DNA from 4 places in the Paenibacillus sp. SRL342 genome. Region 1 is predicted to be linked to each of the others. Evidence: riboswitches for the same ligand, from Rfam matches in the RefSeq annotation. Region 1 holds a riboswitch; each other region holds the start of a gene.
The links. A riboswitch is a leader RNA that binds a small molecule or an ion and turns the genes downstream of it on or off. The one in region 1 is predicted to bind cyclic di-AMP.

Region 1 (3,125 bases):
TGGATTTCAAATCATATGTACTCATACCCATCCACCTATCCTTTTCTATATGTTATATATGGAGGAATTATGGCTTTCATGAGCTACATCGGCAATGAAAATTCTCACACTACGCATAACTTATGGATAGCCCGGGCATACCAAAGAGAACGTCATTTTGGAAAAGGAGGCCGTTATTATGCGCGTACGCCTCATTATGCTGATGGTTATCGTTATTTTTCTCGGAGGATATCATGCTCCAGTTTCATCGCGGGATGTTTCAAGCCCGCCAAGTGAATCCGTATCAGGTTCGGATTCTGCGGAAGAAGAACAACTGACATTGGGACAGTTACGTCAAAAATATGCCGATACGTTCAAAACCAATGGTCCTTCAACAAAGAAGGTTGCACTGACTTTTGATGATGTACCTGATCCACGATTTACTCCACAAGTGCTGGATGTATTGAAGAAATACAATGTCAGAGCTACATTCTTCATCGTGGGTAGTCGTGCAGAGAAACATCCGGATCTGGTGAAACGCATCATTAAGGAAGGGCATATGGTTGGTAATCACAGCTACAATCATCCTGAATTCAGTAAGCTGTCGATGAATGCCTTTCGCAAACAAATTTTACATACCGGGGATATTATTCGACGTTTGGCGGGATATACGCCGAAGATGATTCGGCCGCCTTATGGAGACATTAATGAAGAACAGCTGAGATGGGCTGCCAAACAACACTATAGCATTGTGAACTGGAACGTAGACTCTCTGGACTGGAAAGGCCTTTCAAAGGAACAGGTGAAAGATAACATCCTGTCTGCCGTAAAACCAGGCTCCATCGTTCTGCAACATGCTGGAGGCGGTGTAGGATCAAACCTGAACGGCACGATTGAGGCTTTGCCTGAAATCATTGAGGAATTGCAAAAGCGCGGATATGAACTTGTCACCTTGGACGAAATGCTGGGATTGTCAAAGGCCAAAGATTAAGATGACGATGAAGAAATAAATGAGAATATTAAAAGGGTGCTGTTCAATCGCAAGTTTGCGACTGGCAGACACCCTGTTTGAATTCGTTAGATGTAATTAATTTTCTACTTCAGAATGTACAGCTCGATATCCTGAAATCCAAATGTGCTTACGGACTGTTTGCTACCCGGGATAAAGATATCAATCCGGTGACCCTTGATTGCACCGCCTACATCACGCGCTGTGGCTACAAAAGCCTGTTTTGGCAATCCTGGATGGCTGTGACCCGTTACCAGTACTTTGGTTCCGAGTGGAATTACACTTGGATCAACTGCAATCGTACCCAGTTCAAGGTCATTTCCGAAATAATCGACTGCACCCCAGCCTCCATTTTCAGACGGATCTGCAGAGTATGCCGTTGCTTTCACGTTCACAGCTTTGCTGTAATCGAATGTTTTACCCCAGGCTTGAACCACTTTGTTATCTGCGTTAACGTCCAAGCTTGCTGTAGTAACCGTTTTGGCTTGGGTCTTGCTCCCCGTCGCCGCGGCAGCTAGATTGTTTGCCTTACCGGGAATTGTAATTTTCAAACCACCATAAATATTGTAAGGTGAAATGTCGTTGTTTGCTTTAACCAACGTGTTCATTGCTACTCCATATTGTTTTGATAAGGTGTAGAAGGTATCCCCTTCTTTGGCCACATGAACTGAATCGGCGTGAGCCGGAACGGCTTGAATGAGCATTGCTGTTGTCATTAATGCTACTGCTGTTTTGGCTATACGTTTCTTGTTAATCATGGTCTTCCTCCCTCATTGTGCCTGCGAAGTTAGTTGTCGGATTCGGATGAGGAGCCCACCCTATAGGTTCTTCATTACATTTGAAACGTTATGTACCCCTAATTCACCCCAAGCAGTGTGCTGTAGATCTTCCCCCTGCACAAATCTGCATCGTTACATCCCCCGCACTCCCTGTCCGGAAGTTTCGGCAGAGTTCAATATATCACAATTTTGTAACCTGAACTTGTAGTAATTCTTACCAAATGGTTTTTTAGCATGTAAGCATATGTAAGAGTACTGGATACTTTAGAAATATTGGACGACCCGATTACTTTACATTTGGTAACAGAATAGTTACTTTTCCGAATCCATACGTGATTATTAACCATAAAAAAATAGCGTCACCGACTCGAAGTCAGTAACGCTATTGATCACTTTCATTTAGAGTACTTTGGCAAGAAAATCACGTGTACGTGAATTTTTTGGTGCTCCAAACACCTCATCAGGTGTTCCCTCTTCTACAATAACCCCGCCATCCATGAACAGGATCCGGTCTCCTACTTCACGTGCAAAACCCATCTCATGCGTTACAATGACCATAGTCATCCCACCTTCTGCAAGACGTTTCATGACATCCAACACTTCACCGACCATCTCGGGGTCCAGTGCCGAAGTAGGCTCGTCAAACAGCATGACATGCGGCTGCATAGCCAATGCTCTTGCAATAGCGATCCGCTGCTTCTGTCCACCGGACAGCTGATTCGGGAATGTATCTTTTTTATCGTACAAGCCCACAGTGTTAAGCAGATCAGCAGCAATTTTCTCCGCTTCCTGCGTGGATTGTTTCTTCACTTTAATCGGAGCAATCGTGATGTTTTGCTGTACCGTTTTGTGTGGGAACAGGTTGAAATGCTGGAACACCATGCCCATTTTTTCCCGAGTTGCATTAATGTTGTGCTTGGGGTCCGTAATTGAAACACCTTCAAAATCGATTTCACCTGATGTAGGTTGTTCCAAGAGGTTCAGACAACGCAAGAATGTACTTTTACCTGAACCGGAAGGACCGATAACCACGACAACCTCGCCTTTGCCAATCGTCACATTAATGCCCTTAAGCACATCGTTATTTCCATAAGATTTGTGTAATTGTCTAACGTCTATCACTTGCACTCAACTTCCTTTCCAGTCGTCCCAGCAGCTTGGACAAAATAAACGTCATTACAAAGTAGATGGCTGCTGCAATCAAAAATGGACTCAAGCCTTGGTACGTAATGTTCTTGACTACACTTGCCTGATACATAATGTCCACCATACCGATAACAGAGATAATGGAGGATTCCTTGATAATCGTTATGAATTCATTACCAATTGCCGGCAATACGGCCTTGAAAGCCTGTGGC
Region 2 (3,125 bases), 1.8 Mb from region 1:
AGTGCTTGATTTTTGGTTTGAGAAGAACGACAGCAAAGAGCACGCGCAGCGGTAACTTTCAGTCGGGACATAATTTCGAATGACATGACAGTCCAATACAGTCACGTGAGACCTAAATGACTTTTCATTTAGGTCTCTTTTTGTAAATAAATTTGAAATATAGGAGCCATGAATATGATTAGTGATACAGAATTGGACGCTCTGCGTCTGTCAGGTGAGAAAGTTAGAGTAGTACGGGACGAGCTGGAATCGAACGACGTGAAGGGGATTGTGGTTGCCTGGGATGGCGAGCAGGTACTTATCCGTCGTCAGAATCGACGTGTCGTTAAGCTGGACCGAGGTTACAGCTATCAGCTGTTCAGCGAGCCGCGCCAGAGTCCACTTAGTGAGTAACAGCTTATAATTATGGCAGAGCCATGAGCGTTAAATGTTTGGAATTACCATGATTTCTTGGCATAATTGACTCATTCGGGAGAGAAGATAGGTACAGTGAGGAAGATCTGTAACTATAGCCGAGAGGGTGTGCTACAAGCGATGACATTGATGAATGATAAAGTTCATGCCTACAAGGATCAGATTGGAGCATTAAGCGATGTACTGCCAGGTGTGGTGAAGTCATATCATGAGTTTACCGGAGAATGTTTCCAACCTGGCGTGATTGATGCGAAGACAAAACAGCTAATTGCGCTTGGGATTGGATTGTTTGCCAACAATGAGGTATGTACCTTCTACCATGTAGAAGAAGCCCGTGCTAAGGGTGCAACAGATCAGGAGATTATGGAGACCGTTGCGGTGGCCGGAGCTGTTGGAGGAGGACATGCACTGTCTCAGGGTGCGATGCGAGTGCAGAAGGCGCTGCATTAGTAAGTAATGCAACATACATTTTTAAGTACAAAAAAGGCATCCGGTTAATAACCGATGCCTTTTTGTATGTGAATTACATTTTACCCAACATTTTATCATACATAAACTGTCCAGTTACCCGACGTGCTGTTACATAGCGGTCATTAAAGTATGGATTCGATAACTTTGTGATGCTTACACCTTTACTGCTGGAGGCATGAGCGAATTGTCCGCCGCCGATATATACACCTGTATGTGAAATGCCTTTGCCTGTTGTATTAAAGAACACCAGATCACCTGTCCGAACATTGCTCTTGGATACAGGCGTACCTGCTTTGGCTTGCTGCTGAGAAGTACGTGGCAATTCAATGCTGTATTTGTTGAAAAGATATCTCATAAAACCAGAACAGTCGAAGCCGGCTACAGTTGTGCCACCCCATTTGTAAGGTATACCTGTCATGTTGTTCACTACGGAGTTGATACTGCTTGCCTCTGTGCTTGTTGCCCCGGATGTAAATAATACAGCTGCTCCAAAAATGGAGATAATCAGTTTTTTCAAAATCAATGTTCTCCCTTCGATGCCTACGGAGTTAGCTAAGGGTTCGGTAGAAGGTTCCCTATATTTCCTATGTATAAGAATAATTCACCCAAATTGGTTCCCCCGTTTTCAAACATGAAACTCGGCAATGAATAATTAAGTTTTTGTAACTATTTGAAACTATATTGCATAAATGCGTAATTGTCAAACCTATTTAAAACCCTTCGTAATACCTCAATGTTAGCGGAATTAAGGTTTTTATATGAAAGAAGGGATCAAGTTTGGGTATCATTCATGACAAAAACGTCATTATTGATTCGTTTAAGACGAATTTGGATAAATAAATAGGTTTGTCATGAGTTAAAAGAACTATCCCGTTATGTAGAATTAGAGAGATTATATTCATTAAGTTGCATATATTGACAAAAATCGATTTTTTGCATATTATCTGATTATCCAATCCACATATTGGATTAAAATTGATTTTATTATGTGATAAATACAAATAAAGGAGGTTTGGGGACGCGTATCATAGGTAAGTAAAAGTGGAAGATTTATAAAAACGAACATAGGAGAGTGTTACATTTGAAAGCGAAGAAAATAATTACTTTTGTCCTGGCATGCACGATGGTGTTCTCGGCAGTTGGAATGGCAGTTCTCCCTGTAGGGACGGTATCTGCTGCGGATGCATCGGGTACTACAGCGAGTATTTCTGATATTTTGAAGAACCAGCTGCCGGATGGAGGTTGGAGAAAAGATTATAAACAGACAAGTGGAGAGTGGGCGAAGTCCACGATCGACAACAAGGCTACATACTCAGAAATTAGAAGATTGGCGAAGGAATTTAAAAAGACGAATGATCCGCGTTACTCCACAGCTGCAATCAAAGGAATTAACTTTTTGATCAACATGCAGTATTCAAACGGCGGATGGCCACAAGTTTACCAAAGCTCCGGATATCACAAGCACATCACTTACAATGATGATGCCATGATTAATGTAATGATCATGTTGGATGAAGTAGCGACACGCAAAGGTGATTTCTCGTTTATCGACAGCACACTTGCTAACCGCAGTAAAAACTCAGTTGCCAAAGGTGTAGATGCAATTCTGAATACACAGGTTGTTTCAGGCGGTAAGCTGACAGCATGGGGACAACAACATGATTCCAGTTCTCTTAAACCGGCAAGCGCAAGAATCTATGAAGTACCATCACTGACGGCTGGAGAGAGTGTAACGATTGTTAAATTCCTGAAAACCAGACCTGCTACCGCTAAAATTACGGCATCCATTAAGGGAGCTGAAGCATGGTTTAACAAAGTGAAGATTACGGGTTACAAGTATGAAAGAGCAAACGGAGACAGCAAAATTATCGCTGATTCCAAAGCTGCACCGATCTGGGCTCGTTTCTACGAAGTGGGAACGGATAAACCGATCTTTATTGGTCGTGACGGGGTCGTTAAATACAAACTAAGTGATATTGATAAAGAAAGAAGAGGCGGTTATGCTTGGTACGGTAACTGGCCTTCCAAGCTGTAATTTGTATTATGTTTCCGTTATAATGAACCAAACTATTAGCAGTTAAAGGTAAAGCCCGAATCGAAATGGACGTCTGTTTCGATTCGGGCTTTATTGTAATTATTTTCATTGTTGACATGATAGATTCCACATGATATATTACTTCTTGTCGCCGATATTGATCACGGAGATACAATATGCGGTCGTGGCGGAATTGGCAGACGCG
Region 3 (3,125 bases), 3.1 Mb from region 1:
ACATGATTCAGCGTGCTGTGGATGCAGGAGTTGGTCGCATGATCAACATTGGCTTTAACCGGGAGACGATTCCAACCACAATGAAACTCGCTGAAACATATGATTTTATATATGCAGCTGTAGGGTGGCATCCCGTAGATGCGATCACAATGCAGGAGGGCGATTTGGAGTGGATTGCATCTTTATGCAAGCATGAAAAAGTGGTTGCGATTGGTGAGATTGGATTGGATTATCACTGGGACACTTCACCAAAGGAAATACAGCATCGCGTATTACGACAACAAATTGCTTTGGCGCGTGAAGTGAAGATGCCGATTGTCATCCATAATCGGGATGCACATGAGGATATCATAAGAATTTTGCGTGAAGAGAAAGCGGGTGAGGTTGGTGGTGTGATGCACTCGTTCTCGGGCAGCTGGGAAACAGCAAAAAGTTGTCTCGATATGGGCTTCCATCTCTCCTTCGGAGGACCAATCACATTCAAAAATGCAAAGCAGCCCAAAGAGGTGCTGGAGAAGGTTCCTATGGACCGGTTTTTCATTGAAACAGATGCTCCATATTTGACACCTCACCCTTATCGTGGGAAGCGAAATGAGACAGCGCATGTACGTCTGGTTGCAGAGGCAGCTGCGGAAATTAAAGGCATTTCGGTGGAGGAAATTGCTGCAATAACAACCAAAAATGCCATGGAACGATTTGGAATTCGTTAAAAAAACGAGTAAATGAGGTGAAAAAGGCAGGTAAGCGGAGTTAATTTGCCCTTTGATCCAAATAAATCAAGAATATTACAATATTTTAACCAAATATTCAGAAAAACGTACTTGATCAACGCTTTACAACATGCATCAAAACAGGATATCATCTTTTCAGTGAATTGTTGTGCGGAAAATTGGACAGATGTTCGGGGGATGAACAAAGGGACACTTTCCGATGAAACAACATTACTTTCATGAATCAGTCTCGCTGAGTCTCCGTTAACGGAGAGCGGGGGAACCAATAGGGCTTAAACATCGGTGTATTTGGCCGATGCGCAACGTTCGCTGACCCAAAAGCAGCGAAGGGAACTGCGAAGCCGTATTTGATTTCTTCTTTGGGTCTCGGGGTGAATTCAAGGGCGTCCGCCATGAGCGGGTGACCCAAGATAGGGCGGCTCTCTTTCGCCCGAACCCGACAGCTAACCTCGCAAGCGGAAAAAGAGAGGTAACCTCGTGCATGAATTTCCGATATTCAAAATCATTCGGAAGCCACGAAAGAGTTCCTCTTACACTCTTTCTTTGGCTTTTTTGTTTTTGAATAAAAGAAATATTGTCATCATACGGTAGGTATTCAGGAGGATGACATCATGTTGCGAAGATTGATTCATGGTGCAGAACCGGATTATGTTGGTCCAATCTGTGTTCTGTAGAAAATTTGGTATAGTCACGTCAAAGACATCATGCATTACTTTAGACGGCGAGGCTATGAAGGAGGACGGAGAAGTGGGCACATTCCAACCAGAAGAGACCCATGAGTCACGATCATCCAGTAAGTCTTTCGCGTTGCGGTGGAAGCATGAGAACATGCGTCAAATGGCATTGATCGCGATTTTCTCAATTGCGCTTACAATCATGATCTTGTTAGTCGTTTACGGTCAGGCCGGGAAACAAATTTCGCTGGTTATTGATGGCAAAGCTCAGGTGGTAGAGACTCGTACAGGAATGCTTCAGGAAATGCTGGAGGAGCAGTCGATCACAGTCAGCCCTCACGATAAGGTATCCATGTCCATGAATGGGGCGATTACAGATGGAGACCGAATCGTTATTGAGCGGGCCGTTCCAGTTAACATTACGGCAGACGGAGACACCAAGACTCTGTATACAACCGATTCATCGGTGGAAGATGCAATTCAAAAATCAGGTATTCAAGTTGAAAGTAATGATAAAGTGTATCCGGCGCTCGGAACTGCGATCAAAGCGGAGATGAAGATCCGTGTAGTGCGCGTAACAAAGCGTACAGTGGAAGTAGAGCAACCGATCGCTTACAAAGTTATTAAAACGGCTGACCCTAGCTTGTACAAAGGGGATAACCGTGTCGTTGTAAACGGCAAAGAAGGCACACTTGTACAGCATATCGAAAAGGTATTTCAGGATGGAGAATTGGTCTCCAAAAAAATGGTCGGCAAATCTGTCGCGAATAATCGTGTAGATAAAGTGATCGCTGTCGGCACCAAAGCAAAACCGGTCGTGAAAGAACCTGAGATTCAGACTGTATCGGCTCAAACTTCAACAACCAAAAAGGCTACAACAACGAACTCGAAGAAAACATCTGCCTCGGGCAGCAAAGTGATTACTGTATCCGGGACTTCTTTTAAATACTCCAAAGTACTTAAAAATGTATCCATGACTGCCTACTCTTCCGAAGAGCCTGGCATTGGTACTAAAACAGCTTCCGGTACTCGTGTAACGGAAGGTCGCACCATTGCGGTTGATCCCAAAGTCATTCCAATTGGCTGGTGGGTATATATCGAAGGTCTGGGATTCCGTCGTGCGGAAGATACAGGCGGTGCCATTAAAGGCAACAAAATTGATGTATATTATGACAGTGTGAAGCATGCCCTGAATTTTGGACGTAAGAAAGGCAAGACGGTCTACGTGATCGGTCCGGTGAAGCCGGAAGCGAACTAAAATCGTTTTACTTTGAAATGGGAATGCTATAAAATAGTTGCATGAATGATTCATGCGGAATATGCGGCGGAGGAGTCTGAATTCAGTCTCCCCCGCCGTTTGGCAGAGAAGAGGATATTCCTCTTCTTTTTGCGTTAGAAAGGAAGAAATGGAACATGATAAAAGAAGTCATTGTGGTGGAAGGCCGTGACGATACGGTAGCTATCCGTCGGGCCGTTGAAGCCGATACAATAGAAACAGGTGGATCAGCAATCAACCAACGCATTCTGAAGCGGATTGCGCTTGCTCAGGAGAGACGGGGAGTCATTGTACTGACAGATCCGGATCATGCTGGCGAACGCATTCGTAAAATTATTGCGAATAAGGTGCCTGGCTGCAAACATGCCTTCATTCCGGAAGCCGATGCAACGCGTAAAGGGGACATTGGGGTGGAGAATGCCTCACCTGAAGCGATCCGTCATG
Region 4 (3,125 bases), 3.2 Mb from region 1:
AGTGACCCGCACTTCCTGGTCTGATTATTTTGATCAATACGTCTATGGTAACGGGATGGCTGACTTTGCTGTAGAGAAGATTCGTGTTACGCCCGTACAGAAAGACGGTCAAACATTGTACGAGTCATCCGTGACGATCGCAAAAAAGGGCAGTGATTACAGCGCCGTTCCTGTTCGCATTGCTTTTGAAGACGGGCATATCCTCACCAAGCAATGGAATGGACAAGAAGATCGCATCACGTATAAATTAACTCACACATCCCCCGTATCCTGGGCCATGACCGATCCCCTGTACTCGATCGTGCTGGAGAACCGCCATATGAACAATTTCCTGAAATCCGGACTGGATGAGCAGGCAAAGTCCCGCTGGAGCATGAGTGTAACCAAACTAATAGAAGCCATATTCGGAGGTCTGTCATGGTGAGGTGGAAACGGTGAAAGCGAAAATACGTGAAGGCTGGTTTCTCGTCCGTCAGCATATGTTCATTGCCGCACTCTTATTTCTCTATCAACTCATTTGGGGATATTTCTTCTATCGAATGGTACAGTCGGCGGTCATCCCACTACTCCTTCGCTATCCAGATGCTGATGCCGGTGAGCTGAGTACACTTTTGTTCAAAATGGAAAGTCAACTTAACCTGTCTACCCATCCGGAGGTTCATCGTTATCTATGGATTCTAGGGGGCATGCTGCTAGTTCGCATGTTGATCAGCCCCCTCATTCAGGCAGGACTGCTCTACTCACTTCAGCACTTTAATTCTACAGAAGAGCGCATCCCCTTTGTCCGCGGAATCAAAAATCTGTGGAAACCGATGCTGCTTCTCCACACTATACGTACATTATTGATCCTTCTGCCCGCCTACTGGCTCATACCGAAGCTCTACTCCATTCTCATGGACGGATTTCACTCGCTTCAATTACTTTTGCCTGGTATACCTTATGTTGCTGCTTGGATTGTATATGGTTGGATCATCCACCATGTCATACTCTACATGCAGTTCGGTGTGTCGGCACCAGAAGGAGAAGGCGGGGCTCACGGTACCCTCAAAGCACTCTGGATTGCAATGCGTCATCTCATCGCTGTAATCGGCATTGCACTCCTGCTGGGCGGAGTACACCTGCTCGTCTTTGGGGCCTTCACTTCAGCCTCATGGTTATTAACGGGACTTACCGGACTTATACTACAACAGACGTATCCACTTGCCAGATGTCTATTGAGTCTGTGGAAAATATGCAGCCATTTCCGATTATGGCAGTCCAAAATATCCAAAGGTGAGAGCAGATAGTTTAAAAATTGTTACCATCACATGTTAAACTCATGGCCTAATATGTACTTATAAATAGGCAAACCTCAACCTTTCCCCGTCAAAGGTCGAGGTTTTTTTTGCTAAATTTGTTGCTAAACGTTGCCAAAGCCGTACTCCTCTGTTACAATAATCGCAGTGAGTTTTTAGTAACAACTTTGTAATCTTTACATTCATATTTGTAACTACTTAAAATTAAATCGTCATTTCTTGATTTCGCAGGTGCATAACTAGCATAGCCAAATTCCTGGCACCTGGGAAGCGGGGGAACCAGTTATGGGTGAATTGATCTTGCTACAGAGGGATCATAGGGGACCTTCAACCGAATCCTTAAGCTAACCTCGCAGGCATTGGAAGGGGAATATCTCTTGTTCAAGAAGAAATTAACCGCAGCTGTACTTAGCATCACATTCGCTTTATCGCTTGGTGCAGGTAGCGCATTCGCAGATTCAAAGATGGACACAGTAATTGATTCAGCAATGGGAACTACATACAAAAGTGGGGGAACAACGCTTAACGGCTTTGACTGCTCCGGATTTACACGGTATGTATTCGACAAGTTGGGTATTGATTTGGCACGTCAATCCAGTTCCCAATTCGATATGGGTGATTCCGTATCCCGCATGGAAATGAGAGCTGGTGACCTGGTGTTCTTTAATACAACAGGTAAAGGCGTATCTCATGTAGGAATCTTTGTAGGGGATGGAAAGTTTGCACACTCCTCTTCTTCCAAAGGCGTTACGATCAGTGCATTGAGTGAAAACTATTGGGCCAATCGTTATGTTGGCGCGAAACGGATTATGAGCACGGACGCATATGAATCACTGGCCCTTGACTAGGGACAAGCTGAGCAACATGATGCTGTAACCATTAACCATACTGGAACGAAGCAAGAAGCATAACAGAACCGCCCGGTACATTCTCCGCAGGAATGTATCCGGCGGTTTTTTTGTGATTCAATCCTTATTCATGTTGCAAGTTACTCAGGGCATATCCTGCGACATCAACAGGTTCATTTTGCGTTCGTTCGTCCGTGCCCTTATGATGTTTTTACCCATCCCGTTATAATATAAACGGAATTACCGGAACTTTTGTTTCATTTTTTTCTTGGGAAGGAAGACTTGCTAAATGAACATCTCTTTTGTAGAGTGGACAAAGAGTTCTGTTTCAAGGAAAGGAGCATGCGGGTGTATGAAGGAAACCCCTGTGACGTTTCACGTTGTACCCATGCGAGAAGAACATGCGGAGCTTATCTGCAGTTGGCAGTATGACCCGCCTTACAATATCTACAGCTGGCTCCCCTGGGAGCAGATGAAAGCTCTGGAAGTGGAATTCGGAGATGCGCAGCTGCGGCAGGAGCAATACGCGATCGTCCTGGATCAGAACGATCGTATATGCGGGTTTGCTCAATACTTCCCACTTCAAGGGGTAACCCGGATTGGCCTTGGCATGCATCCAGAGCTGTGTGGTCAGGGTCAAGGGACAGATTTTGTCACTGCCATTGTACAGGAAGCCATTCGCCGAAATCCCACGAATGAGATTGATCTGGAAGTACTCACTTGGAATGCTCGTGCCATTCAAGTCTATCTGAAGAGTGGATTTGTCACCCATGATACCTACGAACGACAGACCCCAAGCGGCTTGAAGCCCTTTCACTGTATGGTTTATGAAGGGCCTCGCGGTTAGAATCCATTGTAAAACAACCAAATTTGCCCCTTGTTATGTGATTAGTTCAAAAAATTCCCACAAAATGCTATGATGTCAGTACAGGTTCCGTTATAATGATATGGATAGTTTCAGGTTAGATGATCTTTCATTCTG

Region 2: it holds a riboswitch for cyclic di-AMP, as region 1 does, so the genes downstream of both, AC4E8D_RS10830 (C40 family peptidase) here and AC4E8D_RS18050 (3D domain-containing protein) in region 1, are expected to answer to the same signal.
Region 3: it holds a riboswitch for cyclic di-AMP, as region 1 does, so the genes downstream of both, AC4E8D_RS00150 (resuscitation-promoting factor) here and AC4E8D_RS18050 (3D domain-containing protein) in region 1, are expected to answer to the same signal.
Region 4: it holds a riboswitch for cyclic di-AMP, as region 1 does, so the genes downstream of both, AC4E8D_RS00530 (C40 family peptidase) here and AC4E8D_RS18050 (3D domain-containing protein) in region 1, are expected to answer to the same signal.

What each region holds. Positions count from the first base shown of each region.
Region 1 covers NZ_OZ481790.1:4,122,721-4,125,845, forward strand. Annotated here, with positions in the region: gene lpdD (prenylated flavin chaperone LpdD) at 1-25, opposite strand, end outside; gene AC4E8D_RS18045 (polysaccharide deacetylase family protein) at 179-970, shown strand; gene AC4E8D_RS18050 (3D domain-containing protein) at 1,075-1,746, opposite strand; cyclic di-AMP (ydaO/yuaA leader) riboswitch at 1,749-1,946, opposite strand; gene AC4E8D_RS18055 (amino acid ABC transporter ATP-binding protein) at 2,167-2,889, opposite strand; gene AC4E8D_RS18060 (ABC transporter substrate-binding protein/permease) at 2,876-3,125, opposite strand, start outside.
Region 2 covers NZ_OZ481790.1:2,334,014-2,337,138, forward strand. Annotated here, with positions in the region: gene AC4E8D_RS10815 (hypothetical protein) at 1-55, shown strand, start outside; gene AC4E8D_RS10820 (hypothetical protein) at 175-393, shown strand; gene AC4E8D_RS10825 (carboxymuconolactone decarboxylase family protein) at 535-864, shown strand; gene AC4E8D_RS10830 (C40 family peptidase) at 938-1,402, opposite strand; cyclic di-AMP (ydaO/yuaA leader) riboswitch at 1,408-1,539, opposite strand; gene pelA (pectate lyase) at 1,958-2,920, shown strand; tRNA gene AC4E8D_RS10840 (tRNA-Leu) at 3,099-3,125, shown strand, end outside.
Region 3 covers NZ_OZ481790.1:31,601-34,725, forward strand. Annotated here, with positions in the region: gene AC4E8D_RS00145 (TatD family hydrolase) at 1-710, shown strand, start outside; cyclic di-AMP (ydaO/yuaA leader) riboswitch at 952-1,205, shown strand; gene AC4E8D_RS00150 (resuscitation-promoting factor) at 1,479-2,663, shown strand; gene rnmV (ribonuclease M5) at 2,819-3,125, shown strand, end outside.
Region 4 covers NZ_OZ481790.1:108,106-111,230, reverse strand. Annotated here, with positions in the region: gene AC4E8D_RS00540 (M1 family metallopeptidase) at 1-424, shown strand, start outside; gene AC4E8D_RS00535 (hypothetical protein) at 435-1,286, shown strand; cyclic di-AMP (ydaO/yuaA leader) riboswitch at 1,532-1,669, shown strand; gene AC4E8D_RS00530 (C40 family peptidase) at 1,673-2,143, shown strand; gene AC4E8D_RS00525 (GNAT family N-acetyltransferase) at 2,496-2,990, shown strand.